Regions from separate parts of the Shewanella sp. CAL98-MNA-CIBAN-0140 genome, predicted to be linked through region 1. Evidence: predicted binding sites of a transcription regulator. Region 1 holds the regulator's gene; each other region holds the start of a gene.
The links. The regulator NrdR, encoded in region 1, represses ribonucleotide reductase genes. The targets are predictions, from matches to a motif close to AAACACNANATNTNGTGTTT.

Region 1 (11,148 bases):
CGCAACGTAGCTATCGCCTAAACGCTCAACAACGGTCAAGCACACGCCATTTGTGGCAATGCTATCACCTAGGTTTACATCGGTTAAATCCAACTTGCCGCTGGCAACGGTTAAGCGGATATCGTTACCTTTGCGATCAATTTTACGTAATGTACCAAGGGCTTCGATTATCCCAGTAAACATAATGACTCACTTTTTGCTTTTAAACTTTGCAGTTGTTCAGGTTTTTCTTAAACAACTGCCACATTAATAGGGTTGATTATATCTGAGGATATAACGCTTATCTTGTCCAACGTTGCGCTCATCAATTAATTGCAATGCCGGCGTTTGCTCCATGGCACTGTAATCGGGTAACTGCAACATATTACGTCCATGGCTGCCTAACAGTTTAGGCGCTTGATAAAGCACAATGTCATCGGCGAGGCCTTGAGCGACAAACGCCCCAGCTAAGGTCGCACCCGCTTCGACTAAAACAGAATTAGTATGCTGGCCTAAATACGTTAGCAAAGCTAACAATGGGATCCTGCCCGACGAGTCACATTCTAATTGTAAAAAAGAAACGTGTTGTGGAAAAGCAGCTTTAGCACTTTGGGAATATTGACAGCCAGAAACCAGTAAAATAGGACTTTGAATTGAAAATAACCTTTGTGTTGCCGTCAGTCTCGCTCTGCTGTCTAGCACAACCCTTAAAGGTTGGAAAATTTCATCTTTTGTATGGCGAGTGGTTAACTCACCTAACGCCTCATAGCGCACATTAAGGCTAGGGTCATCGATAAGGATTGTTTCAACGCCTGTGATTAATGCACAGTGGCTGGCACGGTATTTTTGCACATCGGCTCGTGCAGCACTGCCGGTAATCCACTTTGACACCCCATTAGACAGGGCGGTTTTACCGTCTAAACTGGCGGCTATTTTAACCGTGACCCAAGGAAGCCTAGTTTTCATGCGCTTCATAAAGCCTAGATTGAGATCATAAGCTTGTTGGCTGAGTAGTCCTACATCGACCTTAATTCCAGCCTCACGTAACATGGTGATACCGCGGCCTGACACTTCTGGGTTCGCATCGGTCACAGCAACAACGACTCGCGCAACCTTGGCGTTAATTAACCCTGAAGCGCAAGGTGGCGTACGACCATAATGACTGCAAGGTTCTAAGGTTACATAGGCGGTGGCGCCTTGAGCGCTATGACCATTATCAAGCACCATTTTCAGCGCATTGACTTCAGCGTGGCCTTCGCCAGCACGCTGATGGAAACCCTCACCGATAATCTTATTCTGATAGACAATGACACAACCAACACAGGGGTTGGGCCTAGTGGTATAACGGCCTTTCTCGGCAAGCGCTATAGCACGGCTCATCATTTGGGTGTCAAAAGTAGGCCCGTTGGACATGATAGATAATCTCTTATTGCTTAGATGCCATGATAACCGTTAAAAACGGTCATTACACAGCATTACTTTTGCAACTTAGCAATGGCCTCGCCAAATTGTGACACATCTTCAAACGCACGATAAACAGAGGCGAAACGAATGTAAGCCACCTTATCAAGGTTCATCAACTGTTCCATCATAAGATTACCAATCATTTCCGAATCCACTTCGCGCTCACCAGTCGCGCGCAGCATTGATTTAATTTTTGTCAACGCTTGATCAATGTCATCAATAGAAACCGGACGTTTTTCAACGGCACGCAACATGCCGCCGCGCAGTTTCTCTTCATCAAATGGTTGTCGGGTGCCATCGCGTTTTATCACTCTAGGCATGACTAATTCAGCGCCTTCAAAGGTGGTAAAACGTTCATGACATTCGGTACATTCCCGGCGACGACGGACTTGGTGACCATCAGCCACTAATCGAGAATCTATCACTTTGGTATCGGTCGCGCTACAAAAAGGGCAATGCATTAGGACTCCTGCAGAAAAAATGGCCGCTAGCAATTAGCGGCCATTAAAGTTTATCCTATTTGGTGAACAAGGTTAACCTAAACCTGTATCAACAGACATCCAAATACGATTAACCGTATACAGGGAATCGAGCACACAAGGTCAATACTTGACCTTTTACGCGCTCAATAACCGCTGTATTAGATGCATCATCAAGAATGTCACAAATCCAACCGGTCAATTCTTTCGCTTCAGCTTCTTTAAAGCCGCGACGAGTAATGGCTGGTGTACCAATACGAACACCAGAGGTCACAAACGGTGAACGAGGGTCGTTAGGCACTGAATTTTTGTTAACGGTAATGTTGGCACTGCCTAAGGCTGCGTCGGCTTCTTTACCGGTTAAATCGCGGCCAATTAAGTCAACCAACATTAAATGGTTTTCAGTACCGCCAGAAACGATTTTGTAACCGCGGGCTAAAAACACTTCAACCATGGCTTTGGCATTTTTAACAACTTGCTGTTGGTATACTTTAAATTCTGGCTCTAGTGCTTCTTTAAATGCGACCGCTTTACCTGCGATAACATGCATTAAAGGACCCCCCTGACCACCAGGGAATACTGCTGAGTTTAGTTTTTTATATAAAACTTCATCATCGGCTGCAGAAATAATAATCCCGCCGCGTGGGCCGGCCAATGTTTTATGGGTTGTTGACGTTATTACATGAGCATAAGGCACTGGCGTTGGATAAACACCTGCGGCAATTAAGCCTGCCACGTGGGCCATATCAACAAACAAATAAGCACCAATTTTGTCGGCAATCTCGCGCATTCTAGCCCAGTCAACAATACCTGAAAAAGCCGAAAAACCGCCGATCATCATTTTAGGCTTATGTTCAATGGCTAAACGCTCCATTTCGTCATAATCAATTTTGCCAGACTCATCGATACCGTAGGGAATGATGTTGTAAAGCTTGCCAGAAAAATTAACCGGTGAACCGTGGGTCAAATGACCACCATGAGCAAGGTTCATCCCTAAAACGGTATCGCCTGGCTGCAATAACGCCATAAATACAGCACTGTTTGCTTGCGAACCGGAATGAGGCTGTACGTTCGCATATGTTGCACCAAATAATTCTTTTGCGCGTTCAATCGCTAATGTTTCAATCACATCAACGTATTCGCACCCACCATAGTAACGCTTACCTGGATAACCTTCAGCATACTTGTTGGTTAACTGAGAACCTTGGGCTTCCATCACACGAGGACTGGTATAGTTTTCAGATGCAATCAATTCAATGTGTTCTTCTTGACGACAAGTTTCATCTTCAATGGCTTTAAATAATTCTGGATCATAATCCGCAATATTCATCGCTTTCTTCAACATGCTAGCTCCAACATCATTATCTGTATAGTAGGGTTGCGCGTTATTCTACCCTGCAACGATGATGATTCACAGTAGAAACAACATGAAATTCACTGTGTTCTGAATACAAAACTATTCATGTTTATGGCACCAAGTGGCCAGATCCTTCATTCTTTTTGACCTAAAAAGCGCTGTGGATTAAATCACACAATTGCCTGTTGAGTTCAGCTCATAATACAGTAGAATTATCATCATCTTTGTTGACAATTAGACAGTATAATTATGGCTCAATTTGTATACAGCATGCTTCGTGTGGGTAAAATTGTCCCACCTAAAAAGCAAATTTTGAAAGACATTTCATTAAGCTTCTTTCCTGGCGCCAAAATTGGTGTACTCGGATTAAACGGTTCAGGTAAATCGACATTGCTGCGCATCATGGCCGGTATAGATACCGAAATTGAAGGTGAAGCGCGTCCAATGCCTGGACTAAAAATTGGTTATTTACCGCAAGAGCCGCGCTTAAACGAGCAACAAACGGTTCGCGAGGCCGTCGAAGAAGCCCTGAGTGAAGCCAAAAATGCATTGATCCGTTTAGATGCTGTTTACGCCGCTTATGCTGAACCCGATGCAGATTTTGATGCCCTAGCCAAAGAACAAGGTGAGTTAGAAGCCATCATCCAATCTCAAGATGCACACAATCTTGATCATATTCTAGACCGTGCAGCAAACGCGTTACGTCTGCCCGATTGGGATGAAAAAATTGCTGTACTGTCCGGTGGTGAACGTCGACGGGTAGCCCTTTGTCGCTTGCTACTTGAAAAGCCTGAAATGCTATTACTCGACGAACCGACAAACCACTTGGATGCTGAATCCGTCGCATGGTTAGAGCACTTTTTACAAGAGTATTCTGGCACCGTAGTCGCTATTACCCATGACCGCTATTTCTTAGACAATGCAGCAGGCTGGATTTTAGAACTCGACCGTGGTGAAGGGATCCCCTGGGAAGGTAACTACTCCTCATGGCTTGAGCAGAAAGATGCCCGTTTGCAACAAGAATCTTCAACACAAAGTGCTCGTCAAAAAACTATCGCAAAAGAATTAGAATGGATACGTCAAGGTGCGAAAGGCCGCCAATCTAAGGGCAAAGCCCGTATGGCGCGTTTTGAAGAACTCAACACTAACGATTACCAAAAACGTAACGAGACCAACGAATTGTTTATTCCACCAGGGCCACGCCTCGGTGATAAAGTGATTGAAGTGACTAACTTAACAAAATCCTATGGTGATCGCGTATTGATTGACGATCTTACCTTTACCGTTCCCAAGGGCGCCATTGTGGGGATTATCGGAGCTAACGGTGCGGGTAAGTCGACGTTATTCAAAATGATCTCAGGCGAAGAACAACCAGACAGTGGCTCAATTTCTGTGGGTGACTCAGTTCAAATTGCTTCTGTTGAGCAGTTCCGTGATTCAATGAATGATAAAAATACCGTGTGGCAAGAGATTTCTGGCGGCCACGATATTATGCGGATCAATAATACTGAAATTTCGAGCCGTGCTTATGTCGGACGTTTTAACTTCCGTGGTGGCGATCAGCAAAAAATTATCGGCACCTTATCGGGTGGCGAGCGCAACCGAGTCCACTTAGCCAAATTAATACAAGCCGGTGGCAACGTATTATTACTCGACGAACCTACCAACGACTTGGACGTAGAAACATTACGCGCCCTAGAAGAAGCGTTATTAGAGTTTCCCGGTTGTGCGATGGTTATTTCACATGACCGTTGGTTCCTTGACCGTATCGCTACCCATATTCTGGATTACCGAGACGAAGGTAAAGTGAGTTTCTATGAAGGTAACTATACTGAGTATTCAACTTGGTTAAAAGATAGCTTAGGCGCCGATGTAGTAGAACCGCATCGATTAAAATATAAGCGGTTAAATAAGTAATCTCAGCTAAGGATAGTAAAAGGCTATCAAACAGGCCTTTGCCCCGCTAACGATGTTACTCAATAAAGCAGAGCCTTAGCGCTCTGCTTTATTGTATTTGAGCGTATTGAATGATTATTCTCAGATTAAACGATAAAAATATCAACCTATACCAACATTTTGCCAATTCATTGTGGGCAATACACCATAATCTGTTTATAAAGCGAAAAATCACTTCCGCATTATAAATTACCAAGCTTTTTTTACTTTTTACTGATTAAATTCAGTTTATTACCTAGCTTTAACGATTCCAGCTTGTAAGCCAGTTTAACGGTGATATCAGTGAGATACGGTTCAATTTACCGTGTTTTATTGTACCAACTCATTTTCGGCAATCGAAGTCATTACCTCGGCAGAAAAGCAGAGCCTCAATAAAATTGAACATCAATACAATATCGATATCCTGCTCATCACGGTTAACGGCAAATTTTCACCATTTAATAGAAAAGCCGATGACATTGACGTGCGGAAAAAAGCAATTATTTTAGAACGACAACGATATAACGAATTCATTGCACTATTTACCTAAGGTTATTAGGGCTAATACGGCGATAGCCGAAACCGATAAAAAAATTGAAAAGTCTGTTTCTTTAATCGATGAATTAACTCAAAAACCACAACAAGACGGCAAACATCTTGAAACTGAAAAAGTAGTCATATTAACTGAATATGAGGCGATAAATAAAAAAACGTGCCACTAAAATTCAGCCATTAGTTACACTCAAAAAAGATATTACTAATCATTTAATTACCGATTTATCGAAATCAAGTCGCACACAGCCAGTCGTTTAAATAGTTCGATTCAGTGTTCAACATCCCCCTCTATCGCAGATTGATTGAAAGAGTCCAAAAGCAGCATTTTATCCAATACCGCTAATGGTCTTTACCGCATCTGGCAGTGAAAACCGTATTGCGGTAGCAACTGTGATATTCTTCAATATGGCATTGGCGACGTTGTCACTCTATTGGTGATCCCCGCAATGTACCGACTCATCTCTTCGTCAACTCACTCACTAGGGTTAGTTGAAGCACAACTTAATGACGCCATTGCCGCTCAAAAAGCGCAACAGCCTTAACCTTCACAGGTGTAATAATGACAACCCTTGCCGTATTCGTAGATGTGCAAAATATTTATTACACCTGTAAGCAAGGTTTTGGGCGTTCATTTAATTACCGCGCCTTGTATAAACGTTTATCCGCACAAGGCAATATTAGCCATGCTATCGCCTATGCGATTGCTCCGGCAGATGACGGACAGGTTAAATTTCAAGATGCACTAAAACATATTGGCTTTACGGTTAAAACTAAGCCTTATATTCAGCGTAGTGATGGCTCAGCCAAGGGAGATTGGGATGTCGGTATTACTATCGATATGCTTGAGATAGCCCCCATGGTAGATGAAGTTATTTTACTGTCTGGTGATGGTGATTTTGATTTGTTACTCAAAAAAATCAACCAAACGACCACATGCTACACCCATGTAGTAAGTGTTGAGCGCCTTACCGCAAAGTCGCTAACCGACCAATGTCAGCAATTTACCGCCATTGATAACACATTATTGATTTAGCCATTTACGCCATTACTTTATTTCGCATACGCTTTATCGACACTCTTTTACAATAGCTAATCCTGATGAGTGTCTATTAGCGGTTAAATCAATAATCGCTCTAGATAAGCGATTTAATGGTTTGTCTTTGCAAAAATGAAACCGCGACCGCATAGGGTTAGGGTTGTTATTGATGTCGCTTGTCAGTCAACAATTTCAAATCGATAAAGCTTTTCTCTACGCTATGCTAGCCAAAGAAATCAGTAACATTATGTAAAAAAAGAGCAACGGCTCGGCTTGTAACAAAAGTGATAGCGTCACGTTTTAATATAAAGGCATTACTCAAATGCTTAATGCTTAATGCTTAATGCTTAATGCTTAATGCTTAATGCTTGTCATTGTGTGCTTATAAGACACTTCGTGATGCAATACCAACTGTCGGATTAAGTAAATTATCCTGCCCAGGACAACGATAACAGACACGATCTAAAAATATGTTTTTTTGCTGTTAAGCTAAGTCGGCATCAATGCTGACATTATATCTTTGTGCTTAAAGCCCACCGGATCGTCAGTGGGTTTACTCAATAGACCACCTCTATTCATCACGGCATTCATCTGCACATTAAACTGAAATAACTTAATCCCATCTCCTGAGCCATCATTTTGGCTATGGCTGATATATCCCCAAACCACTTCAACATACTCGTTTCAGCGCTCCCGAAGAACAAGGCCTAAAGGCTAGGACGCTGCGTGGCTAGAACCTATAAAATCTTAGCAGCCAAGCGACACTTGAGCCTAACAAACCGAAGGTCGCTCTAGCAGCCATAGGGGCTCTTTAATTTGCACGGTGACTTTCCAGCTTTCGCCCGTGATGGTATTTATTTCAATCATTTACCAGCCAAAATCGACGCCTTAACAAACTAACTTGATGACTAACACTATGGCTAGCCTATTGATCTATTAGCAAAACAATCAATTAGTTAATATTAATATTACTCTTTTCCGTTACCCTTATTATGACCATTAATCTATCACTGAGTCAGTTTGTAGGCATTAGCAGTAATCATATTCTAGCGGCTATTGATTGGCGATATTCGCAACAGAGGAAATATCACTTTAATAGTAAAGGTGCTATTATCCGCTTGGCGCAACAGGAACATTTAATAAAGGATTATATGTCGTTAATAGGTTACCCAAACGTCCTGCTTGGTTACATTCTAACTGGCAAAGTGTGGCGTATATTTGCTCAGGTTACTTTACTTGCACTTGTAAGCGCTTGCGTTATCGTCACCCCTAAAATGGCAGTGGCAGAATCACTAAGAATCACGTTAGCAGCAGAAGATAGTTGGCCCCCGTTTGCTGATGAAGTCGGCAGAGGTATTTCCCACAACATTATCAACCATGCTTTTGAGCAAGTTGATGTTGAGGTTTCCACAATTGTCGTACCTTACTCTCGGGGTCTGATTATGACCGAACGCGGCACTGTTGATGGCGTCTTTAATGTCACCCGTGAGCAGAGCACTATTGATCGCTTTGTATTTGGTAATGAACCTCTTTTTACCGTAACGGCTTCTTTTTTCTTTGCCAAAGAATACCCTAACATTGTGAATAATAAATGGCAGATCCCAACACAGAGCACGATTGGTATTGTGGATGGTTATGAATACGGAGATGAATTTATGACACTTGTAGAGAAACTGAAACTACACGTTATTACCGTTAATAGTCAGCGCCAATTGATCAATTTGCTATTAGTGGGCAGAATTGATACTGCGATTATGTATGATCTTGTCGCTGATGTTTACATCAACCAGATGGGTGTTAGCCGTGATATAAAAGCAAAATTTAACAATCATACCAGTGAAATATTTGTCGCGTTTTCTAAACATAATCCACAAGCAAAGCACCTTAGCCAATTACTCGATAAAGGACTGCTCACGTTACAAAAACAAGGCAAGTATCATCAACTGCTTCTGCCCTCAAATAATTAACCACAATACAATGAATAACATAAGGTCATAGTGTAATGAGCCATGTCTCTGTAGAGCCCAAATACAGTCCAGTTCACTCTTTTGCGGTACAAATTTATTATGAAGACACCGACTTTTCTGGTGTGGTGTACCATCCTAATTTTTTAAAGTATTTCGAACGCGCACGTGAACATGTCATTGGTGCGGATGTGCTTAGTCAACTTTGGCAGCAACAACAATTAGGTTTTGCTGTTTATCGCAGCGATATGTTATGTCACGATGGGGTTGAATTTGCAGAAATTATTGATGTTCGTACTCAATTTTATTTTGAAAGTAAGTATCGTACAGTGTGGAAACAGCAAATATGGCGTCCCAATGCCAAAAAGCCTGCGGTAACGGCAACCGTTGAAATGGTCTGCATGAACCAGAAGCGTCAACTTGCGCCTATGCCTGCAGAATTAATCGCCCATTTATCGGTGGGATCTTAGTCTTAGCATGGTCACCTAAAACGTTTCAATGTCGCCTTAAAGACCATTATGTTATGGGTGTTTAATTTGCGGATGATTAAGTTGCGAATGATTAAGTTGCGAGTAATTAAGTTGCGGATAAATGTGTTCAAACTCACTGGCAGTGAAAGGTTTCGCAAAGTAATCACCTTGAATCGTATCCACCCCAAAAAGATGTAACGTCTCTAAGACTGACTTAGATTCCACCCCTTCAACCGTCACTTCAAAACCTAAATTTTTAGCGAGATCGATACTGGTCTTAACAATTTGTTTCGCGGCTTTGGACGTTTCAAATTCATCTAAAAAGGCTTTATCAATTTTCACTTCATCTACGGGTAAATGACGTAAATAAGCCAAAGAAGAATGGCCGGTACCAAAGTCATCAATGGCCAATTTAACCCCGATATCTCGCAATTGATTTAAGGTCATAATAGTTTGTTCTAGTGATATCATTAAGGCGCTTTCGGTGATTTCAATCGTAATGGATTCGGCAGGAACCAGATACTGGGATAGTTTTGTGCCGACATCGACTGCCAAATTGGGATTATCTAAATCAGTTGATGACAAATTAAGCGCAACATTAACGTAAATCCCCATATTTCGCCATTTGGCTTGTTGAGCTAACACGTTATCCAGCACCCAAGGACTCAGAATATCAATCATTCCGGTTTGTTCCGCTAATGGAATAAATTCACTCGGTGAAATTAGTCCTAAGCTTTCATGCTGCCAACGGATCAATGCTTCTACCTGCTTACATTGGCCACTTTTTATATCTAATTTTGGTTGAAAAACCATAAATAATTGATCTTGCTTTAATCCTTTAGGCAAGCCATTAATGATTAGCAATTCTCGGTATTGCGCTTTATCATCATCCTGATCATAAAAAGCAATCGGCTGCTTTAATGCTTTGGCTTTCTTCAGGGCTAAATCTAAGCGGCGAAGCATCAAACTCACATCCGCATGATGTTCACTTAATGACAACACCCCTAATTGCATTTTGATACTGATGGGCTGCTGTTCAATTTCAAATGGTCTTTGTAAGTCATTTTTTATGGTGAGCAACTGCTCGATAGTCAAGGGTTGGTGATAAAACAACAGAAACTCATTACCGTTCATCCGCGCAATAAACTGTGCTTTGCAATTAAGGCTATCGATCCGCTTTGCAAATGCTTTAAGCAGTTTGTCACCAAATAAAAAACCAAATAAATCATTCACAAAACGAAATTGGTGAATATCCACCAGCACCAGCATGCCTTCTGAAATCGGCATTCTAGCCAGCATTTTTCGTTTAAAACCGACACGATTGGCTAATCCGGTTAACTTATCCCGTTCGGTAATAAACAGGCTTGATTGATGTAAATCATGAAGAACGTTAATGAGCGGTTTTAACGATTTAGAAGAAGAGTCTATATTAAATGAATCTTGGTTAAGCAACCTGAGTTCAAGCGAGTGAGTTAATCGCTGAATAAATCGATGTTGGCGCCAATAAATAAATGCAACAATGCACAGCATAACTGCAATAATAAATAACATTGTTATCAGTAAATAATTCATCATGTTACAGTTTCAGTCTTGTGGTTTTTAGACATTAAACAGCATTGTATTTGGATAGTGTTCATTCTGGTATTGGCTCAAAGAGTAATATCCATAAAAAATATCCATTAATAATGGCTATTCGTAGCTTTGCTTAATTGAATGATACATCTCAATAAATTCATCACTGGCTAGATCTTCTGGTGTCACAGGTAACCCGCGCTCGGCAAACACCCCTAACCTTCCCTCTAAGTCTTCACCGGCACGAAGTTCACCCGTGTAGAATGCTGCGGATCGAATAAAATCAAGGTAAGTGACCGTGTTAGGCAGGTAGTGAAGATCAGACCAACGTTCAACC
Region 2 (11,148 bases), on a different contig from region 1:
ATAATCGGATCGATGTTAGCCAGTGCAATGGCGAGTGCTTCAAGAATATGAGCACGGTCGCGGGCTTTACGCAGTTCAAATACGGTACGGCGCGTAACCACTTCACGACGGTGAAGAATAAAACACTCAAGCATTTCTTTAAGGTTAAACAGCTTAGGCTGACCGTTCGTCAATGCCACCATGTTGATACCAAAAGAACACTGCATTTGTGTTTGAGAATATAAGTTGTTTAGTACAACCTCACCCACTTCACCGCGTTTGATTTCAATAACAATACGCATACCGTCTTTATCAGACTCATCGCGTAGGCCACTGATACCTTCTAATTTCTTATCTTTTACAAGCTCGGCAATTTTTTCAATCAAACGGGCTTTGTTAACTTGATATGGAATTTCATGAACAATAATACGTTCACGACCATTCTCTTCCGTTTCAATGTCAGCTTTAGAGCGCATGATAGCGCGGCCACGACCGGTGTTGTAAGCATCAATAATGCCTTTGCGACCGTTAATTGATGCTGCCGTTGGAAAATCTGGACCTGGAATGTATTCCATTAACTGTTCAATCGATAAACTTGGATCGTCGATTAACGCCAAACAGCCTTTCACTACTTCTGTTAAGTTGTGAGGTGGAATGTTAGTGGCCATACCGACTGCAATACCAGATGAACCATTGATTAATAGGTTCGGTACGCGTGTTGGTAATACCGCAGGGATCATCTCTGTGCCGTCATAGTTAGGCACAAAATCAACGGTTTCTTTTTCAAGGTCCGCTAATAATGAATGCGCCAACTTTTGCATACGAATTTCGGTATAACGCATCGCCGCAGCAGAGTCACCATCGACCGAACCAAAGTTTCCTTGTCCGTCTACTAATGTGTAGCGTAGCGAGAACGGTTGCGCCATACGTACAATTGTATCGTATACAGCGGTATCACCATGGGGGTGATACTTACCAATTACGTCACCAACGACACGAGCGGATTTTTTATATGGTTTGTTCCAATCGTTTTTTAATTCGCTCATGGCGAACAATACCCGACGGTGAACGGGTTTTAAACCGTCACGGACGTCAGGTAATGCACGACCTACAATTACGCTCATTGCGTAATCAAGGTAAGAATTCTTAAGTTCGTCTTCGATGTTAATTGGCGAAATAGATGATGCCAGATCAGTCATAAACTGCGCGTTCCCCTAAAGTGAGCTGACAATAAAACTTAGATATTATTATCTAGCTTAAAAACGTGATTTGGCATTCTAACACAGATATTTAATGTCGCCAGAACTAAGACCTGCCAAATGCTCTATCACTATTAATAATTACAAAAAAGCTAACATTTTCAGATAATTTAGTTTATTCGTTGGCTAATATATGGCTAAATTTTAGCAAGAATAAAACGCCACTTGCTGATGCTTTAAGCACTTAAGCGCACAAAATGATAATCCACCGCACTTAAATGGATGTTTTATGAGCAAGCGTGACCGGAGAAAGCCATTGTTGACTACTATTCACCAAGGTTATCGCTATAATAGCGACCATACTTTCATTAAACACTTAGGTTAAGTTATGTCACATGCTGAACAATCGACACCCAATGTAGATCCGCTAGAGATCGCAAAATTTGAAGCCATGGCGCAAACATGGTGGGATCTCAATGGTGAGTTCAAGCCATTACACTTACTTAATCCACTGCGTTTAAACTACATTGACCAAACCGCTGACGGCATTTTCGATAAGAAAGTCTTAGATGTCGGTTGTGGTGGCGGCATTTTATCCGAAAGCATGGCGCGCCTAGGTGCCCACGTTGATGGTATTGATATGGGTACTGAGCCGCTTGAAGTGGCAAAACTGCACGCATTAGAGTCTGGCGTGTCAGTTAATTATCTTAAAACAACTGCCGAAGCACACAGCGATAGCCACCGCGAGTATTACGATGTGGTGACTTGCATGGAAATGCTCGAACATGTACCCGATCCACAATCGGTTATCCAAGCATGTTGTGACATGGTTAAACCCAATGGCTTTGTGTTTATCTCCACCATTAACCGCAATATGATGTCATACCTGCAGACCATTATCGGTGCTGAATATTTATTGAAAATGCTCCCGGTTGGCACCCACGACCACAGTAAGTTTATTCGTCCATCTGAACTAATGGCATTAGTCGATAATACCGACTTATTGTGCAAGGATGCATTAGGGATTACGTACAACCCGTTGTCAGGAGTGTTTAAGTACACTAACAGTGTTGATGTTAATTATATGATAGCCACCCAAAAAATTGATTAATCATCCTGGTGACTCTTTTCAACGTTTTAATGTATGTGAACCAGAGTAGCGTTACTTCCTGCCAATAACGCTATAAAGGTGCATACATGATTCTATTATTATTGACTCTTGTTAGGAGCTAGCCTTTGCATAAGCAAGATATAAAAGGGGTACTATTTGATTTAGACGGTACTTTAGCCGACACAGCCCCTGATTTAGTCCAAGCATTAAATCTCAGTTTGGACGAAGCCGGTTTTAATGTCCAAACGCTTGAAACGATGCGCCATGCGGCGTCACACGGCAGTTTATATTTAGTTAAAACGGCTATTCCGCACGCCGAGGAACGAGTACAAATTGCTATTCAGCAAGCACTACTTCGCTATTATGCCCAGATAAATGGCGATCACAGCCGCTTGTTCGACGACTTACCCGAACTCTTATCGCTGTTAGATTCACAAGCCATTCCTTACGGTGTGGTCACCAATAAGCCGGCTCGATTTGCCCGGCCATTAGTTGCAAAGCTGGGCTTAACCGATAAACTTAAAACCATGATCAGTGGTGATAGTACCCGTTATTCAAAACCTCATACCGCACCGATGTTTTTAGCCGCACAACAAATCGCCATTGCCCCTCAAAGTATTTTATACCTCGGAGATGCCGAACGAGATTTAGTTGCGGCCCACAATGCGAGTATGTTGGGTGGCGTTGCCTTGTGGGGATATTTGTCCGCTACTGACAAACCTGACACATGGCCTGCTGGCAGACAATTTGAACACGGTGCATCACTGAAACAATTTTTCACTGAATAAGGCGATTTTGTTGTATTTGAGTCACCGGTTAATTGGCACCATTTTGGGGTAAATAATCAATATTTTTGAATAAATGATTAGTATGCTGATCATCTCTGGTCACACGATCAAAATCAACCAAAGATCAACCTATAAACCAGCAATATTTTTTGATCGCTGTTTATTTTAGCGATCAAATCTTTCTTATTTGATGGTTTAAAAAATATCATTTATCAAAAACACTTTATAAATTTGGGCTCTAGGGTTAGTTGTCACTAACCCTACCGTTTATCCTCAAGTTATCCACAAGAAGTTAATTAAATTGTGGCTTGCAAAAATCCCCAAACCTCACTATCTTGTATCTAAGATTTTAAATAACACCATATCTTGTGTGTGACTGGCAATCAAAACACTACGCACCTGCATTACAAGGACGTAGTCGATAAGTGAATGTACTGGTATTTTACTACCATGTTGTGAGTACTTTCAGCTTGATTGTTTAACATGGAATTGTTTTGTAACTGATTCAGATCGAATCAAGTTACATGGTATCCAACAACAGATCACATGATTAGATATAGAACCAAGGCCTCTCTTCAATGAATAGCAATATGACAGTCACCAAGCGCAGCGGCGAACGTGAATCGATCGATTTAGATAAAATTCATCGCGTGATCACTTGGGCAGCCAATGGATTAAAAAACGTCTCAGTATCTGAAGTAGAACTTCGATCTCACCTGCAGTTTTTCGACGGCATTCCAACAGAAGCCATTCATGAAACGATTATAAAAGCCGCAGCTGATTTGATCTCTCCGGAGTCCCCAGATTACCAATTTTTGGCCGCGCGTTTAGCCGTATTCCATTTACGTAAAAAGGCTTTTGGTCAATTTGAGCCGCCTAAATTATATGACCATGTCACCAAGTTAGTCGAAATGGGTAAATATGATATGCATATCATGGCTGACTATAGCCGTGAAGAATTAGACATTCTTGATAGCTATATTGATCACTGGCGTGACATGAACTTCTCTTATGCCGCGGTAAAGCAACTTGAAGGTAAATACCTGGTTCAAAACCGTGTGACCCATGAGATGTATGAAAGCGCGCAGTTTTTATATATTTTAGTGGCCGCATGTTTGTTTGCGCGTTACCCAAAAGAAATCCGCTTGAAGTACATTAAAGATTTCTATGACGCGACGTCTTTGTTTAAGATTTCTCTGCCAACGCCAATCATGGCCGGTGTACGAACGCCTACTCGTCAGTTCAGCTCATGTGTATTGATTGAGTGTGATGACAGCTTGGATTCAATCAATGCTACGGCATCGTCAATCGTTAAATATGTCAGCCAACGTGCTGGTATTGGTATTAATGCCGGTCGTATTCGTGCATTAGGCAGCCCTATACGCGGCGGTGAAGCATTCCACACGGGTTGTTTACCATTTTATAAGTATTTCCAAACAGCGGTGAAGTCTTGTTCTCAAGGCGGCGTACGCGGTGGTGCAGCAACGCTGTTCTATCCGTTATGGCATCTCGAAGTTGAATCGCTATTAGTGCTGAAAAACAACCGGGGTGTTGACGACAACCGTGTACGTCATCTTGACTACGGCGTACAGTTAAACAAATTAATGTACCAACGCTTAATCAAAGGCGAAAACATTAGCTTGTTCAGCCCATCAGATGTGCCGGGTCTTTATGATGCCTTCTTTGAAGACCAAGTAGAATTTGAACGTTTATACTTGCAGTACGAACAAGACAGCAGTATCCGTAAAAAACAGATTAAAGCCGTTGAGCTGTTTTCATTGATGATGCAGGAACGAGCCTCTACAGGTCGTATCTATATTCAAAACGTCGATCACTGTAATACCCACAGCCCATTTGACTCTAAAGTGGCGCCGATTAAGCAATCTAATTTGTGTTTAGAAATTGCCTTACCGACTAAGCCGTTAACTAACATTGACGATCCAGACGGTGAAATCGCCTTATGTACCTTGTCAGCGCTTAACTTAGGCGCGATTACCGACTTATCTGAACTTGAGCCGTTAGCTGATTTAGCGGTACGTGCGTTAGATAACTTACTTGATTACCAAGATTACCCAATAAAAGCGGCTCAAACGAGCTCGATGAATCGCCGTACGCTTGGTATTGGTGTGATTAACTTTGCTAACTACTTAGCTAAAAACGGTAAAAAGTATTCCGACGGTTCAGCAAACAACCTGACCCATAAGACCTTTGAAGCTATCCAGTTCTATTTACTGAAAGCGTCAATGAACTTAGCTAAAGAAAAAGGTGCCTGTCCGTTATTTCACGAGACCACCTACTCGAAGGGTATTTTACCCATCGATACCTATAAACGTGATTTAGACAAGATTTGTGACGAACCATTACACATGGATTGGGAAGGTTTACGTAGCGACATAAAACAGTACGGTTTACGTAACTCAACCTTGTCAGCATTAATGCCGTCAGAAACCTCATCGCAAATTTCAAACGCGACCAATGGTATCGAACCACCACGTGGCTTAATCAGCGTGAAAGCCAGTAAAGATGGCCAGTTAAAGCAAGTCGTTCCAGACTTTGAGCTGCTTAAAGACAAGTACGAACTGCTGTGGAATATGCCAAACAACGATGGTTACATCCAACTTGTTGGTTTAATGCAGAAGTTTATTGACCAAGCTATTTCTGCCAACACTAATTATGACCCAAGCCGTTTTGAAGGCGGTCGTGTGCCAATGCAGACCTTGCTAAAAGACTTGTTAAGTGTGTACAAACTGGGCATTAAAACATTGTATTATCATAATACACGCGATGGTGCTTCGGATCAGTTTGACGACATTATTGCTGTCGAAGAAGAAGACGATGACTGCGCCGGCGGTGCGTGTAAAATCTAATCATCACTTTATCTCTATTTAGCGGGGGATAATCCCCGCTTTGTGAAAAATGCGTTTTCAGGACACCTAAATAATGGCTTACTCTACATTTTGTCAAACACCTAACGATGCAACCAAAGAACCTATGTTTTTCGGGCAATCAGTTAATGTGGCACGCTACGATCAACAAAAATATGAAGTCTTTGAAAAACTGATTGAAAAGCAATTAAGTTTTTTCTGGCGTCCAGAAGAAGTTGATGTCAGCCGTGACAAAATTGATTTCGGTGATTTACCTGAACACGAAAAGCACATTTTCCTGTCAAACCTGAAATATCAAACCTTACTTGACTCTATTCAAGGCCGCTCACCAAATGTGGCATTTTTGCCATTGGTATCGCTACCAGAATTAGAGACGTGGATTGAAACATGGTCGTTTTCTGAAACGATTCACTCACGCTCTTACACTCATATTATTCGTAATATTGTCAATGACCCATCCGTGGTGTTTGACGATATCGTGCAAAATGACGAAATATTGAAACGTGCCGGTGACATTGCCGCTTATTACGATGATCTGATTAAACTGACCCAGATTAATAACCTGTTAGGTGAAGGTACTCATGTTATCGACGGCGAAGAAATCACCGTTAATTCACGTATCCTGAAAAAATCACTGTATTTATGCATGATGTCGGTTAACGCCTTAGAAGCTATCCGCTTCTATGTCAGCTTTGCCTGTTCATTTGCCTTTGCTGAACGTCGTGTTATGGAAGGTAATGCCAAAATCATCCGCTTAATTGCCCGTGATGAAGCGTTACATCTCAATGGGACACAACATATTATCGCCTTGATGCAAGGTGGCAAAGACGACCCAGAAATGGCAGAGATTGCTATTGAGTGTAAGCAACAAGCTTATGACTTGTTCGTCAAAGCAGCAGAACAAGAAAAAGAGTGGGCTAAATACTTATTTAAAGACGGATCAATGATTGGCCTAAATGAACCGATCCTATGTCAGTACGTTGAATTTATTACTAACCAAAGAATGAAATCAGTACATTTGCCTCAGCCTTATGAAGAACGGTCTAACCCACTACCCTGGATGAAAAATTGGTTAGAAAGTGATGCAGTACAAGTGGCCCCACAGGAAGTAGAGGTGTCATCTTATCTTGTTGGCCAAATCGATTCTTCTGTAAATAGCGATGAGTTTTTAGATTTTGACCTATAAAAAACTTTTCAAAAAATCGCCAATTGTAAGCTTGAAAGGACAGCCGATTATTTTATTTGACGGCCAACATTCAAGCTTACTAGAAGCGCTTGAGTCGAAAAAAGTAAACGTGTTTTCAGAATGTCGTAACGGATTTTGTGGCGCATGTAAAACCACCGTAATATCTGGTGAAGTAAACTACCTATCAGAGCCTCTTGCAGAACTCAAATCCGACGAGTGCCTACCCTGCTGTTGTGTGCCTAATGGCGATTTAAACCTCAAACTCTCTACTGAGGGAGTCGAAGTCGTTGCTAAGCGACAATACGCTTCGGTAAATGACAGCCATACACTCACAACAGCATTAACCCAACAATTACAGATTAATCCCAAACGGGCTCTTGACCGTTAATCTATCAGCCCTTCAACACCCGTTATATATTCAGGGCAAAGCTTAACAACACCCGTTTACCAGACTCAATCTTAGTGACGTTATGCTCATACTTATCAGGACGAAATAAATACACCCGCCCCCATAAATTCACTATGCATTTAGCACAGCTAAACACCCCACCCACTTTAGGTTGGACTATTACGAGGTTCAGTTTGTAATAACGACCTTGTTGCACCGGATCGGTATGGGTCATCACTTGATGATGAGTATGATAGGTCACCCAATTTATCGACAACATACGGCTGCTTAAAATGGCTTTGTTAATCACGTTTGCCATATTCACTCCAATGAAAATATTTGCAACAGATTATATCGACTCAATAAAAAATTGGGGCCATATTCACCAGCTAAAATCGTCTAAGATAGACGAGGCGCTTCTGGATGCTTAGTGACAGAAATGCCATCCATCATAGGGGAAAAGGAACACGGTTAGCGTCAGAGGGATAGTGCAGAAAAGAAGACCATTATTGAATGGGTTAAATGACTAATACCTAATACCTAATTCCTAATTCACACTATCAATCCATAGCGACCATGAACCACTCTTAATCCCTGACGCATTAATCGCTAACGGATCAATCCTAACGAATTAATCAAATTGACTCTCCCGTCATCAACGACAATCTAACGCTTGTTAACTAATCTCAACTCGCGATAAACGATGGGATAAACGATGGGATAAATAAGCCAATATGACAATATTTGACCTATTTAACCTATTTGATAACCGTTTATATCCCGAGTTCAAGATTAACTGTTTGTCATTGTATCGCAAGAATCGTCATAACTATCCAGCTCAATAATACCTTGCAGGATCATGCCGTGATAATGGGCTTTTACCAGTTGATAATTCATGCTCGGCGCAAAAAAATAAGTCACCTCTTCAGCCCCTGTTTGCTCAACCGGTATAAGCTGTATTTCTCCCCAGGGCGCTATGGTAGCGGTTAATTTGTCTTTAACGTAGAACTGATAGGGTTCAATCGCATCAGAGGCTTGCCTTATTAGCGCAAATTGCTGTCGACCTCGAAGCACGTTTTCACGTATTTGGATCGCCAAAGTGTCCACATCTCTTAATGGTATGGTCTTTGATGCATAATTATCGATGTCCCCATCAATATCAACACGAGATTTAAGGCCATGGTTGTCAAAAGTCACTCGCATGTCTCGAGAGCGAAAACCAGTTACCTGTTGATGAAAATTATCGGTTAACCATTCGTTGCGATCAGTTGACCACGATAACTCGGTACGCTGTTGATATTGAGTGCCAATACCTAAAATGCTGGCTTTACTTTTTGAGGTGATAACGGCAGATTTACCCTGCCAGTGCTCAGTCCGAGTCATTTCTCCCATATGTAATCCACTGAGATAAATAGAATAATCAAAGCTGCGCTGACATTTTTGCTCAACGTCACTCGCCAATACGCTATTACTGTGCAGTAAACCACTTGAAAGACCGACTATTATCAGTATTCTAGTGGCCATTACACAAGCTTTGGTCGACATGCTGAGATTGCAATATCTTGTCAGCATAAGTTTTATTTGCGCCATTAATGTCATCATCAGAGAAAGCTTTTCACTTTTTGCTCTTACCTTAAAAATAGTGTTAGCTTAAAAAACTTCATTCACATTTAAGTAGAAGTTAGTTTCATTTTCACCCACCCCGACATCAAAACGTAAATTAATATTATCTTTAATTCTAAATCGAAATCCAGTGCCGTAGGCCGTTAATAACATATCGGTTAGCTCACTGACTTTAGGTGCGACACTACCAACAGCGCCCCAAAATACCATGCCATAACGTTGGAACACTGGTAAGCGATATTCAACTTGCCCCATCATCATTTGCTCATCTCGGTAGCGACCTCTAATGTAACCCCGCATCGCATTAGAGCCACCCAAATCGGGTAATAAGTTCCAAGGTACGTCACCACTGGTAAGATGCCCTTGAACTTGCCAAGCGACTAAACCCGGTGTTGAACCTAAGTCTATATAGTTCGCTAATTCAATATTATAAGTAGAAAACGAATCGAATTGATCATTTTGATATAATCCCGCATCAACCTGAAATAACCACCCTTCTGTCGCGTTTAAACGGTAATCTCTTGAATCATAAATACTGGTGACGACAATGCCAGAACTAAAATTATCGGGCAGAATGGTATTTGAATCCACAGGTGCCTCTGTTGCGACTAATTCTAAACTGTCTGCACTTGTGTAAATAAAGTCAGCACCCACGCCAATAAAATAGTGGCTGGCAATTTCGGTCATCCAGCGAGGCTTAAAGCTATACAATTGTTCATTAAACTCATGATGATTGAGATCTTGATCGCCTTGTTCAATCCCTACTCCATAATAAACTGCCGCTTCATTATGCAGTTCTAAGTCAAGCAACAACCGCTGCTTGCCTTGGTTTAAAAAAGTCATATTTTCAACTTGAACGCCATAGGATTGATTTATAGAAGCAAATGAATTCAATACCAGTGATGAGGGTTGTTCTGCACTCGTCGCATTATCGGTTTTATATAACCCCACCATTAATAACCCCACGCCAAACTTTTTCTCTGGGGTGTAATAAGCCGTTGGTAAATAGCTCATATCAATGACTTTAGTGTCATCGAACTCACCATCTGCCCCAAAAACTGACAAAATGTTATCAATCCATGTTGGTTCCATGTCTTGGGGGGTGTCAAATAAAGGTTCAACTGCAAGGGCGGTATTAGAAAAAACAAATAGTGCTAGAAGTAAGGTCCGTTTCATAAAAACTCTATTAAAATATTGAAGAATTAAGCTCGCACGATGATTTCTATGGCAAACTTTTGAATTATTGTGCTGTCAGTTAAGCCCACAGCGTTGAGTATAAAGGGTTGTTGCCGATGAAAATAATTTCAAAAAACACATTTTTAATAACAATCAATTCATCAAAGATTATCCTATCCACCACTGAATACTTACTGAATAAAAACTTAACCCTTACTGAAGAACAAGGTTATCAGATATTGAATTTAACGCTGACCGCCACACCTAGCGTTAGCCTGGACATGCAATCTACAGCAACCTTCTTTATCCGTTGATACCACTATGCTAAAGAATGCGAAAGAATATACCACATTTAGCACCCAATATTGACGATAGATCAATATCCAACAGATCCGTCTCACTTGGTAAAAAAATCAAAATTATCTATATTTAGGTGACTTGTTACAACATTTTAATCCATTAGACAAGAGTGTATAGGCTCAAATTTAGTGCAAATAAGCCTCATTTAATCTGTGACCTATCAGCAAGTAAAAATTATGCCCTTAGATATATCATCCAGCGCGCAACTAAGGTATAAAGTCGTTATGAAAACGCCTATAAGATTACAACCACTGGTTGACGATGGTCTCGTCGATGAAGTGATAAGCCAACTCATGAGTGGCAAAGAAGCTACCGTCTATATGATCCTATGTGGCGATGAGATCCGCTGCGCCAAAGTGTATAAGGAAGCCACTAAACGCAGTTTTAAAAAAGCAGCACAATATCAAGAAGGTCGAAAAACTAAAAATAGTCGTCGTGGACGAGCCATGGAAA
Region 3 (11,148 bases), on a different contig from region 1:
TACTGACAAAAACAGCAGAGAATTGGCCGGAATCCAATCAAAATATTTCACCTGAAATATTAAAAATTCATCGAATTCACCAACATTTACAGCAGAATTTAACTAAAGTAGTTGAACGTTATGGCCTCCAATCGGCTGATTTTAGTGCATTAGAAACATTGAGAAAAGAACCACCACCGCACTGTTTATCAGCCACAGCATTATCTCATTCTATGTTGTTTAGCTCCGGAGGTTTGACTAAATTGTTAAATCGGATCACTAATGCAGGTTTTATCGAGCGTGTAGATAACCCACAAGATAAACGTGGAAAGTTAGTTCAACTAACCGAGAAGGGTAAATCTTTAATTGGCAAAGTAATTGTTGAATTACATCAACAAGAGCAAGAAAAAATGGCTTTTTTATCTAAAAATGAAAAAACAGCATTAAATGTGTTACTCAATAAAATATTAGGCGAATGGGAATAACGTGAACGAAGAGGGCGGTTATCCATCAATAACTGTAAACTGAAAAATATCACGATATCAGTCATTACAGTGTTCTCTTTCGTTAAAATGGTGGGATATTCACTTATTAATTTATTTGGCTAACAAAGGGTTGGATGTCTAGCCTTTTGTCATTTCCCATAGATAAATCAAAAAACTGCCAGATAACATGGCCACTAACCTTTTCTTCAAAAACGGGTGGCGATGTATTTGGCGAATAATTTGTCGCTTTACATCAAAGATATAACAATTGTAGGATGCTATTAATCAATAACTTAAGCGGCAGACTTTATTTGACGAGCCGTTCAATAAGTTGTTAGGAGCCAATAAAAGGTGAATTATTTTGATTTGCATAAAGTTATTTTTATTTAGTGGAGCTACCAATGCATCGATGTGGGCAATGTAGACAGTTTACAAGAACGCCAGAAAATCAAAAAGATTTATGTGGCTCTTGGGATCAACCAACGACTGCTACTCGGGAGGCTTGTGGGTTCTTTAGTCCCAAGAGAGTAGCTCGCAAGACGAATGATAACAAGGGTTTTTAAGTCGGACTCTTAACAGTTGGCTCATTCCGCTCCATTTTAGCAAACTGTTTCTCGCCGTTTATTGCGTGTTAGCGATACAGGAAAACGATGAAGTATATTTCAATTTTATTTGCTTTATTCTGTTCTGGTATTGCATATAGTTCAGAAGTTATTACTTGTGGAGATGCTACGTCTGTAGGACGTGAAGCTAAATTAGTTTTACACTCACATGCTCAGAAGAGAGCACAGCAAGCAATTGAGTTATTCGTTGAAAAAAAAGTAAAAACGCCCTACGTAAATTTTTATGGACAAGTAAGTGACTTAAAAACAATGAGTTCTTTAATAGAGGTGTACTGGTGTGAAACACAAGAAACACCTTTGCACTCTGCTTATTATCGCTTTTACTCAAATAACAAATCAGTATTCCAGTAAATGTGTAGCTAATAAGCGCCTAAACAAGAGGGCGCAAAATCTAATACTTTTACTCATGCGAAGTGAAAACAGTTGTATCTATGCAGTAACTTATTTTCGTCCAGAAATGAGTTACAACACAATCTAATTGGATGATGTCTGAGCTCAATTTCTGGGCAACTTTTTAAAAGCAAAAAGTTGAGCTAAAAGCTCATCGATTATTTCGCGTAAGGCGATTGGCCCACTTCTTCGGCTACTAACCAGACTCGCATATCAAATTCTAACTGATGGTAATCCGCGAGCATGAAGGTGCACAGTTGATAAAACGCTTTGTTGTGCTCTTTCTCCCGCAGGTGAGCCAATTCGTGCACTACCACCATTTGCAATAGCTCAAACGGAATGTGCTTTAAGCGCGAGGTAATTCGAATTTCATTTTTGGCTTTGACTTTATTACCTTGACGGCGATTAACAAATGAATGCAAACCTAGCGCGTGATGGCTTAAGCTAATCTTGTCATCAAAAATGACTTTGGCTAATGGATCTGATTGACGCATATACGTATTTTTTAATGCTATTGCCATATCATACAAGGCTTTGTCTGTGCGAACGTCGTGTACTTTCGGGTAACGGGTTAAAAAGTGGGTGCCTAATGCGTTTGCATCAACCAATTGGCGAATTTTATCAACCACGTCAGGCTGGTAACCGTTTAAATACCGTAACGCACTTTGCTCATTTTGCTGTTTTTTAATGTCGGCGCTAGTGATCAACAGGCTTATATCGGTTTTGGGTTTTAATGCTTGGCTTGCCGATTTGACGGGCATTTTAGGTGGGGCTTTGGGCGCTTTATTGTCTGACATAGGTCAACTGATTGTTTTTGACGTTACCGCTATCTGTGTCGGTATCGGTAACGCCAATATAGAACGGTGGCAGCAGTGGATTACACTTTACCGAAGATGAGTCGGTTATGCTGAACATAAGCAACGTCAAATGCATTAAGCTGGACGCGTTTTAGATCTAATGATTCAAAGTCAACTTGTGGTGGGTTACGCTTTAATTGCTCTTTAACGATCAAAGGAGAAATAAGCGTAACAGGGATATCACTTAATTGAATGGCTGCTTCCAGTTTAAAGCTGGTGGCACTGCCTGCAAATTTACCTTTTTGTTCACGTTCAATAATGGCTATCTCATCGACTTTATAATCGGCGATTAATTTTTGAAACGCAAAGTTGAATTCACGAATTGATTCAGTGCTTGCCGATTGTGAAATACTGAATGAGACTTTACGACATGCTGGCACGTTAAACGTTTCGCCTTCATAGGTCAGTAAACAGATAATGGCTTCGCCGCCTTTTAATTCAACACCACAAATTTTCATGTTAATCCTTACTGGTTTATTCATACGAGAGTGCCGTTGGCATTGTCGTTATCGTTCATTTGTGTAGGGTAACGATTACCCTACATCCATCATTTGTTATCGCAGTTTGAGAGCGATTTAGTCTTCTGTTGTGCCGTCGTCTTCAATAACTTGAATCGGTTTTACTTTACGGCGTACTGGCGCATCACCGACATCGACGCCAGTAATAAAGCGTTTATCACTCTTGGGTGCCGCTTTAGGTTTTTTAGTGGCGCTGGCTCTTTTACTGACTTCAACACCTTTGGTACTAACCGCTGCTTTACCTGCTTGAGGCTTATCTTTTAGGCCGGTAAACTTAGCTTTTAAGCCTTCAATCACAGTGGGCTCAAAGTTTTTACGTAAAAACAGTTGTACTTTTTTAAAGCTGTCCCAATCTTTAGGACCCACAAATGAGACCGCATCGCCTTTAGCGCCCGCTCGGCCAGTACGACCAATACGATGGACGTATTCTTCAGCAAACTTTGGCATATCAAAGTTAATCACTAACGATACGTTGATTAAATCAAGGCCGCGTGATGCTACATCTGTGGTCACTAATATCTGTGATTGGCCTCGAGCAAATTGATCCATAATCTGGTTACGAGCCGATTGCTTTAAATCACCACTGAGCGCAGAGGTGGTAAAGCCTTGTGATGCTAATAAAGTGGCTATACGGTCTGTGTCTGAACGTGTTGCCGTAAATACAATTACTTGCTTGTGTTGCTCTTGAGTTAAAATGTGCTGCAGCAAGGCTTGCTTATGGTCTAAATGATCCACCAAAATAATACGCTGCTCAATGTCTTTATGTTCTGTGTAAGACTCACCAATCGATACATGACTCGGTGTTTTGAGTAGCGTTGCGGCAATGTCATTAATGCTGTCATGATCTAACGTAGCTGAAAACATCAAGGTTTGGCGACGTTTATGATCGGCTGCATCATTAATCGCTTTTAACTGCGGAGCAAAACCTAAATCGAGCATACGGTCAGCCTCGTCAAGAACCAACAATTCTAGGCCATTTAAATACAAGTGACGCTGTTGTAAGTGGTCCGCAATACGTCCAGGCGTGGCGACAATAAAGTGAGGATCTCTCGACAAGGCTTTGGCTTGGTCATTAAAGTTCTCACCACCGAGTACGCTAATGGCCTTATATTGAGTATTGGCGACTAATAAGCGTAATTGGCCATAAACTTGCTGGGCTAATTCACGTGTCGGTAATAAGATGAGTACCCGAGGATCTTTTTTCGACAATGCTCTTGAAGAGATTACCCGTTGCATTGCTGGCAGTAAAAACGCTAAGGTTTTACCTGAGCCCGTTTTAGACGATGCCATTAAATCTTTACCTGATAAGGCAATGGGAAGTGCTTGCGCTTGAACATCGGTAGGCGTAGAAATGCCAAGGTGCTTTAAACTGTCAAGCAGGCGCTTGTCCAACGAAAAATCGGTAAATTGCAAAGGTAAATCCCCTAAAAAATGTAAGCCGGTGATTATAGCTGTTTCACCTTGCTATAGCCAACAAGAGTCGCTTTAGTTATGCTATTTTTTAGCTTTATATTATTGCCCTCGTTCGGCATCGCTATTGGTCGATTCTGCCGAACCTTTTCGTAAAGATTAATATGCTGAGCATGGAAGGAAAAAAGATGACAAAGCTCACCGTGGGATTAGCCCTAGGCAGTGGAGCCGCGAAAGGTTGGGCACATATTGGGGTATTGAATGGTTTAGCCAAGTTAGATATTTACCCTGACAAAGTTGCGGGTTGTTCAGTGGGTGCATTAGTGGGCGCGGCCTATGCGAATAATCATTTGGGTGAACTTGAAACCTGGGTGAGTGGTTTTTCGAGTTGGGACGTACTCGGATTAATGGACTTAGGCTGGCGTAAAGGCGGCTTAATTAGCGGCGAGAAAGTATTTGATGTCTTAGCTAATCGCATTGGCGATATCAACATTGAACAGTTAAAACGTCCTTTTGCTGCAGTGGCTACCGATTTATATTCTGGACAAGAGATTTGGTTTAAAGAAGGTGACTTACGCCATGCGGTTCGCGCCTCATGTTCTATGCCCGGCTTTTTACCCCCAGTACAGCAAGGTCATCGCTGGGTTGTTGACGGCGCCGTGGTCAATCCGGTACCTGTGTCATTAGCCCGTTCGATGGGGGTTGATGTGGTTATTGCAGTGGATTTAAACGGTCATCGCCGTGATCAACTTCATAAGGCCCCAGAGCAAGTAAAAAGCCGAAAAGCGAGTAAGTCAGAGACGATTGATGAAAAGGCAGAGCTTGAATCAGGTTTTATGGATTTATGGGGCAAAGGCAAAGACTACATGAGTGTCTTAACTGACAAGCTTGCTATAGGCAGTTCAAAATCCCATCCAGGTATGTTGGCCGTTATGTCACAATCAATGGATATTTTAGAACAACGCCATAAACGCTCGCGTTTAATGGGCGAGCCACCAGATATTTGTATTGTGCCTTATGTTAATGACATTGGCACAATGGAATTTCATCGTGCAAAAGAAGCCATTAAAGCGGGTGAGCAGGCAGTAAAAGATATTCAACATTTAATTGAAGCGACCTTAAATTAACACTTATGCGGTGTCGAATATGAGTCATGTGCCCATTACGGATGCACGAGTTCGATACCGCTCGATTAATGTTTATGCAATAACGGTATTGTCCAAGTTGGGTTGTTGTCATCATTATGTTCAATGCTCCTTTAATAAAGAGTCATTGGCAAGTCACTTAGTTTGTTGATATGACGACTAGAATGGTGTTCGATGACAGCGTAGCGCGCTTAAGCGTTATGTTAGCTTGTTGAGTACCGCGCTAGCGGTGTTTGAATATGGCAATATTGATTTACGAAAACACTCCATATTGTGAAACAATTTACCATCTCTCCCCTTGTATTTTTATCCGACGGATCAGTGAACATTCCTACAATATCTTTTGCTGAAAGCAAGATGTTTTTCAATATTAAGTAGTGCTGAGAATTATGATCTGGATCAAAGTAATGCTCAGCGTTAATGTGTCTAATACACTCTATATTGTGTTTTTTGTAAATTAAAGTTCTATATATAGTGCTTGTAAGGATGGTCGTATGCTTGTAGTCGTGAAAAGAGATGGATGTCGAACCGCCTTTGATGGATGTCGGATCAAAGAGGCTGTAGTAGCAGCAATGGAGTCTGCAGGTCAAGCAGATCATCAATATGCGCAGCAGTTAGCGCAAACGGTTGAACAGCAAATGGCTGCGAAAACCGAAGTTGATATTCACGAACTACAACATGCAGTCGAAAACTTATTAATGTCTGGGCCGTATAAATCGGTGGCACGTCATTACATTGAGTATCGCCATGATCGCGATACCCATCGTGAAACTCAAAGTAAATTAAATTGTGCTATTCGCGGCTTGGTTGAGCAATCAGACAGTGCCATTTTAAACGAAAACGCCAATAAAGATGCCAAAGTGATCCCCACTCAACGTGACTTACTTGCCGGGATTGTTGCCAAGCATTACGCCAAAACTCACTTATTACCTAAAGATGTTGTCGAAGCACATGAAAAGGGCGAAATCCACTATCACGACTTAGACTACGCACCATTTTTCCCGATGTTTAACTGCATGTTAATCGATTTAGCCGGCATGCTGACTCATGGCTTTAAAATGGGCAATGCTGAAATAGAACCGCCTAAATCGATTTCGACCGCAACGGCTGTGACGGCGCAAATTATTGCACAGGTGGCGAGCCATATTTATGGTGGCACAACGATTAACCGTATTGATGAAGTGTTAGCTGAGTTTGTACAAATTAGTTATCAAAAGCACCTTAGCGTCGCTAAAAAATGGCAAGTGGCCGACGTGGAAGATTATGCGATGACTCAAACCGAAAAAGAGTGTCATGACGCGTTTCAATCGCTTGAATATGAAGTCAACACCTTACATACCGCCAATGGGCAAACGCCCTTTGTTACCTTTGGCTTTGGATTGGGGATATCGTGGGAATCTCGTTTAATTCAGCAATCTATGTTAACTGTGCGCATGGCTGGCTTAGGTAAAAACCGTAAAACGGCAGTATTCCCTAAATTGGTGTTTGCGATTAAAGATGGCGTGAATCATAAAGCGGCTGACGTCAATTACGACATTAAAAAGATGGCATTAACCTGTTCAACTATGCGCATGTACCCTGATATTTTAAATTATGATCAAGTGGTGAAAGTCACTGGTTCATTTAAAACTCCGATGGGTTGTCGTTCATTTTTGGGCACTTATGAAGAAGATGGCCAATTGGTACATGAAGGACGCAATAATTTAGGTGTTGTTAGCCTTAACTTACCGCGTATTGCGTTGGAAGCAGGTCAAGATGAACAGCGTTTTTATCAATTACTCGACCAGCGACTACTGATTGCACGCAAAGCGTTAGATACTCGCATTGCTCGGTTAACCGGGGTTAAAGCGCGAGTGGCACCAATTCTTTATATGGAAGGGGCGTGTGGCGTGCGCTTAAATGCCGATGATGATGTTAGCGAGATCTTTAAAAATGGTCGTGCGTCAATTTCGTTAGGCTTTATTGGCCTACACGAAACCATTAATGCCTTGTATGGCAATGCTGAACATGTGTTTGATAACGCTCAATTACGTGAGAAAGCTGTTGCGATCATTAATCATTTGAAGCAAGCCACTGAATCTTGGAAGCAAGAAACGGGTTATGGTTTTAGTTTGTACAGTACTCCTAGTGAAAATTTATGTAGCCGTTTTTGCCAGCTTGATACGACTCAGTTCGGTGTGGTGGCAGGGGTGACAGATAAAGGCTATTACACGAATAGTTTCCATTTAGATGTTGAAAAGCAAGTGAATCCATACGATAAGATTGATTTTGAACAACCTTATCCGGCTATCGCCAATGGTGGATTTATTTGCTACGGCGAATACCCTAACATGCAGCACAATATTGAAGCGCTCGAAAATGTTTGGGATTACAGCTACAGTCGGGTGCCATATTACGGCACCAACACTCCGATTGATGAGTGTTACGATTGTGGCTATATCGGTGAGTTCAATTGTACCAGCAAGGGCTTTGTTTGCCCCAAATGCGGTAATCACGAACCTAGTCGAGTGTCTGTGATTCGACGAGTTTGTGGCTATTTGGGCAGCCCAGATTCACGGCCGTTTAACTTTGGTAAGCAAGAAGAAGTGAAGCGCAGAGTGAAGCATTTATAATGTATTATAGTGCTTATCATAGTATTGATGTGATCAACGGCGAGGGCAATCGCTGCACGTTATTTGTCAGCGGTTGCGAGCATGCTTGTAAGGGATGCTATAACCAAAGCACTTGGCGTGTCGATGCTGGGCATGTATTTAGCCAAGCGTTAGAAGATCAGATTCTTAATGATTTAACCGACAGTCGTATTTTCCGTCGCGGCTTATCGTTAAGCGGTGGTGATCCGCTGCATCCCGCTAACCTTGAAGCGATATTGAAATTGGTGATGCGGGTAAAGGATGAATGTCCCGAGAAAGATATTTGGTTATGGACCGGTTACCAACTTGCTGATCTAAGTGAGCAGCAACAAACCGTGGTGAACTTGGTGGATGTAATGATTGACGGTAAGTTTGAACAAGATAAAGCTGATCCCGCGCTATTGTGGCGCGGTAGCAGCAATCAACAGGTTTATCGTTTTAACAGATAGTGTTTGAATCTAGACGGTGTTAAGCATGAGTGTTTTAAGCGTTCGTGATGCCTAAAGCATGTCGATAACTCTTAGTGCGTTGTTTCGTTCTAAATTGATCGACCACTAAACTCCACAAGGGGGAATCATTGGTTTGTGGTGGTTTCCCTTGGCTTATGCGGCGAAGTTGGCGTTTAATGATAGCCATAGTTGCCAGCCCAGCTAAGGGCTTACTTTGCCAATTAACCATTGGAATAGACGGGATAAACTCGGGCTGTGTTCGCCACTTATTGGCTAAGTTGGGATAAAAGGCGAGGGCGCTGGCAATACCGCATAAGGCAAAGCCGGTATCAATGACTTGTTGTGCCACTGGCAGGCGATAAATCCCCCCTGTTAACATTAAAGGTATAGGGCTGCGCTGGACCAACTGCGCGGTTAAACTTAAAAAGTAAGCTTCTCGAGCTAAGGTGCGTTCATCGGCACTGCGACCTTGCATAGCGGGTGCTTCATAGCTGCCGCCTGATAATTCCACCATTTCTACTTGATGCTGCGCCAGCATAGTAATGACTTTTTCGGCATCGTCGATATCAAAGCCACCCCGTTGAAAATCGGCTGAATTGAGTTTTACCGCAATGTCAAAACCGGCACCACATCTCAGCCTAACTTGCTTGACCACTTCCATTAATAGTTTGGCACGATTATGAAGACTTCCGCCCCATTCATCATTGCGCCTGTTGGTTAATGGCGATAAAAATTGTGCCAGTAAATATCCGTGTGCGGCATGAATTTGTACGCCATCAAACCCCGCTTGTTGAGCCATGCTGGCTGTGGTAACAAAACGTTGGATAACGTCGTCAATATCTGCAGTAGTCATGGCTTTAGGCTCAGAAAACATTGATGAATGTTTACCTAGATCGAGTGCGATAGCTGATGGGGCAATATTCTTACCGCCCATGGTTTTAAACACCTGTCTGCCGGGATGATTGATCTGCATCCATACTCTGGCACTATGTTGTTTAGCCGTTTTGGCCCATTGAGTGAAGGGGGCAAGTGCGCTGCTAGAGGTTAATACCACGCCGCCAGGGCCGGTCATGGCTAAGGGATCAATCATGACGTTGCCGGTGATCATTAATCCAACGCCGCCTTTTGCCCAAGCATCATATAAGCTGAACAATGCGTGATCAGGTTGTTGCAGGGCATTAGCAAGATTTTCTTCCATGGCGGCTTTGACCAACCGATTAGGAATAATTGCGCCATTGGTCAAGGTGTATGGGGTAAAAATGGTATTAGCCATCAAATAATATCCTAAGGTAACCGCTTGAATTAATGTCTCGGTTATCCTACATGTAGCCTAGATAGTCAATTATCCTTATCAAACAGGGATAAAAAAGCACTGCAAAAGGCAGTGCTTTACACCATGTTGTCATTCGATTTTGATCAAACCGAACCCAAACCACTATTGCATTAAATTCGATAGGTTACCGTTAACTTCGCGTTGCGCTCTTCGCCGGGCAATCCGCCTAAGAACATGGCTTTATCGTAATAAGTTTCATTAAAGATGTTATTAATGTTCAATTGAACTTTATAACGCTCAACATCATAACTAATGGCTGAATCGATTACGGTGTAACTTGGTACGTAGCCGTCAGGTATGCCAAACGAACTTGAGTGTGTACTACGCTCATCCACATATTTGGCTCCTAGGCTTAATGATAGTGGCGCTGATAAGCCCAATTCTGCTGCATAAGTTACCCAAGCCCCCGCGGTTACATAAGGCACACCTTTTTGGCGTTGGCCATAATCACTACTATTGGGATTTTGATTGTCTCTGGCATCTTGGTAAACCGCGTTAAGGTTCACTTTCCACTGGTCACTTAAATAAGCATTCAGATCCAGTTCTACCCCTTTGGTATCTTCGCTGCCATCATAAAAGTATGGGTCAATATCAGGCGTGACCGCGCTACTGTCGTAATTTGGGTTGGTATAAGCCAGATTGGTGCGTGAGGTTTTAAACAATACTAATGATGCCAATAATTGGTCATCAAATGCTTTGGCGCGAATACCCAAATCATTACTGATTGATTGCGAATCTTCGCGGTCAGCTTCATTACCTTTTACGTCGCCTAACACACGGTATGCTGTTCGGCCTTTAGAGTGATTAACAAATATAGAGATATCGGCAGTAGGCATAAAGGTTAAGCCTAAATTGTAGGTTACACCGTTATCTGTGGTGTCGGCTTCTGGCTGAGGATCGGCTAGGCTACTGCTGTAGCGGGCATCAACACCTAAGTGTTCATAGCTTTGTTTAATCTCATTAAAGGCAACGCCAATACGGCTGGTAAAGCCGCCCCCTAAGTAACCCACATGTTGTACGCCCAAACCCCATGCAGTGACAGATTTATTGTAGTTACTGGTTAATAATGGGTCGTAATCTTCAAATTCTCCTTCACCCCAATTTGGGTTACGGATATCATAAATAAAAGGTAGAGAGCCTTGATAGGATTGATTGCCGTTGGGGTCTTTCAAGGTATAGTCGGCGTCGTAAATCGAATACTGCTTAAAGCGGATATCGCGGTCTTCAACGTTAACATTGACCAGTAATTCGTTACTAATGTTGCCAATGTCAAAGTCATAACGTAAGTCGGCAAAATACTGCCATGACTTTTCGTCTGCGGACACTTTG

Region 2: the regulator NrdR is predicted to act here: its motif matches at 3,432-3,451, upstream of nrdA (class 1a ribonucleoside-diphosphate reductase subunit alpha).
Region 3: the regulator NrdR is predicted to act here: its motif matches at 5,837-5,856, upstream of nrdD (anaerobic ribonucleoside-triphosphate reductase).

The regions. Positions count from the first base shown of each region.
Region 1 covers NZ_JBEOPI010000037.1:28,506-39,653, reverse strand. The annotation lists gene AAEY93_RS16700 (riboflavin synthase) at 1-183, opposite strand, end outside; gene ribD (bifunctional diaminohydroxyphosphoribosylaminopyrimidine deaminase/5-amino-6-(5-phosphoribosylamino)uracil reductase RibD) at 247-1,392, opposite strand; gene nrdR (transcriptional regulator NrdR) at 1,455-1,904, opposite strand; gene glyA (serine hydroxymethyltransferase) at 2,014-3,267, opposite strand; gene ettA (energy-dependent translational throttle protein EttA) at 3,529-5,196, shown strand; gene AAEY93_RS16675 (hypothetical protein) at 5,540-5,764, shown strand; partial or broken gene AAEY93_RS16670 (hypothetical protein) at 6,103-6,311, shown strand; gene AAEY93_RS16665 (LabA-like NYN domain-containing protein) at 6,329-6,802, shown strand; gene AAEY93_RS16660 (substrate-binding periplasmic protein) at 7,957-8,772, shown strand; gene AAEY93_RS16655 (acyl-CoA thioesterase) at 8,808-9,239, shown strand; gene AAEY93_RS16650 (putative bifunctional diguanylate cyclase/phosphodiesterase) at 9,291-10,790, opposite strand; gene AAEY93_RS16645 (HDOD domain-containing protein) at 10,929-11,148, opposite strand, start outside.
Region 2 covers NZ_JBEOPI010000004.1:144,996-156,143, forward strand. The annotation lists gene gyrA (DNA gyrase subunit A) at 1-1,178, opposite strand, end outside; gene ubiG (bifunctional 2-polyprenyl-6-hydroxyphenol methylase/3-demethylubiquinol 3-O-methyltransferase UbiG) at 1,567-2,289, shown strand; gene AAEY93_RS03695 (HAD family hydrolase) at 2,415-3,077, shown strand; gene nrdA (class 1a ribonucleoside-diphosphate reductase subunit alpha) at 3,656-5,944, shown strand; gene nrdB (class Ia ribonucleoside-diphosphate reductase subunit beta) at 6,018-7,148, shown strand; gene yfaE (class I ribonucleotide reductase maintenance protein YfaE) at 7,138-7,536, shown strand; gene AAEY93_RS03715 (hypothetical protein) at 7,559-7,855, opposite strand; gene AAEY93_RS03720 (hypothetical protein) at 8,329-9,060, opposite strand; gene AAEY93_RS03725 (BamA/TamA family outer membrane protein) at 9,187-10,335, opposite strand; gene AAEY93_RS03730 (PA4780 family RIO1-like protein kinase) at 10,920-11,148, shown strand, end outside.
Region 3 covers NZ_JBEOPI010000006.1:74,695-85,842, forward strand. The annotation lists gene AAEY93_RS04810 (MarR family winged helix-turn-helix transcriptional regulator) at 1-464, shown strand, start outside; gene AAEY93_RS04815 (hypothetical protein) at 1,115-1,438, shown strand; gene AAEY93_RS04820 (YgjP-like metallopeptidase domain-containing protein) at 1,636-2,238, opposite strand; gene AAEY93_RS04825 (DUF3010 family protein) at 2,355-2,792, opposite strand; gene AAEY93_RS04830 (DEAD/DEAH box helicase) at 2,910-4,265, opposite strand; gene rssA (patatin-like phospholipase RssA) at 4,451-5,389, shown strand; gene nrdD (anaerobic ribonucleoside-triphosphate reductase) at 5,902-8,019, shown strand; gene nrdG (anaerobic ribonucleoside-triphosphate reductase-activating protein) at 8,019-8,486, shown strand; gene AAEY93_RS04850 (NADH:flavin oxidoreductase/NADH oxidase family protein) at 8,521-9,759, opposite strand; gene AAEY93_RS04855 (TonB-dependent receptor) at 9,930-11,148, opposite strand, start outside.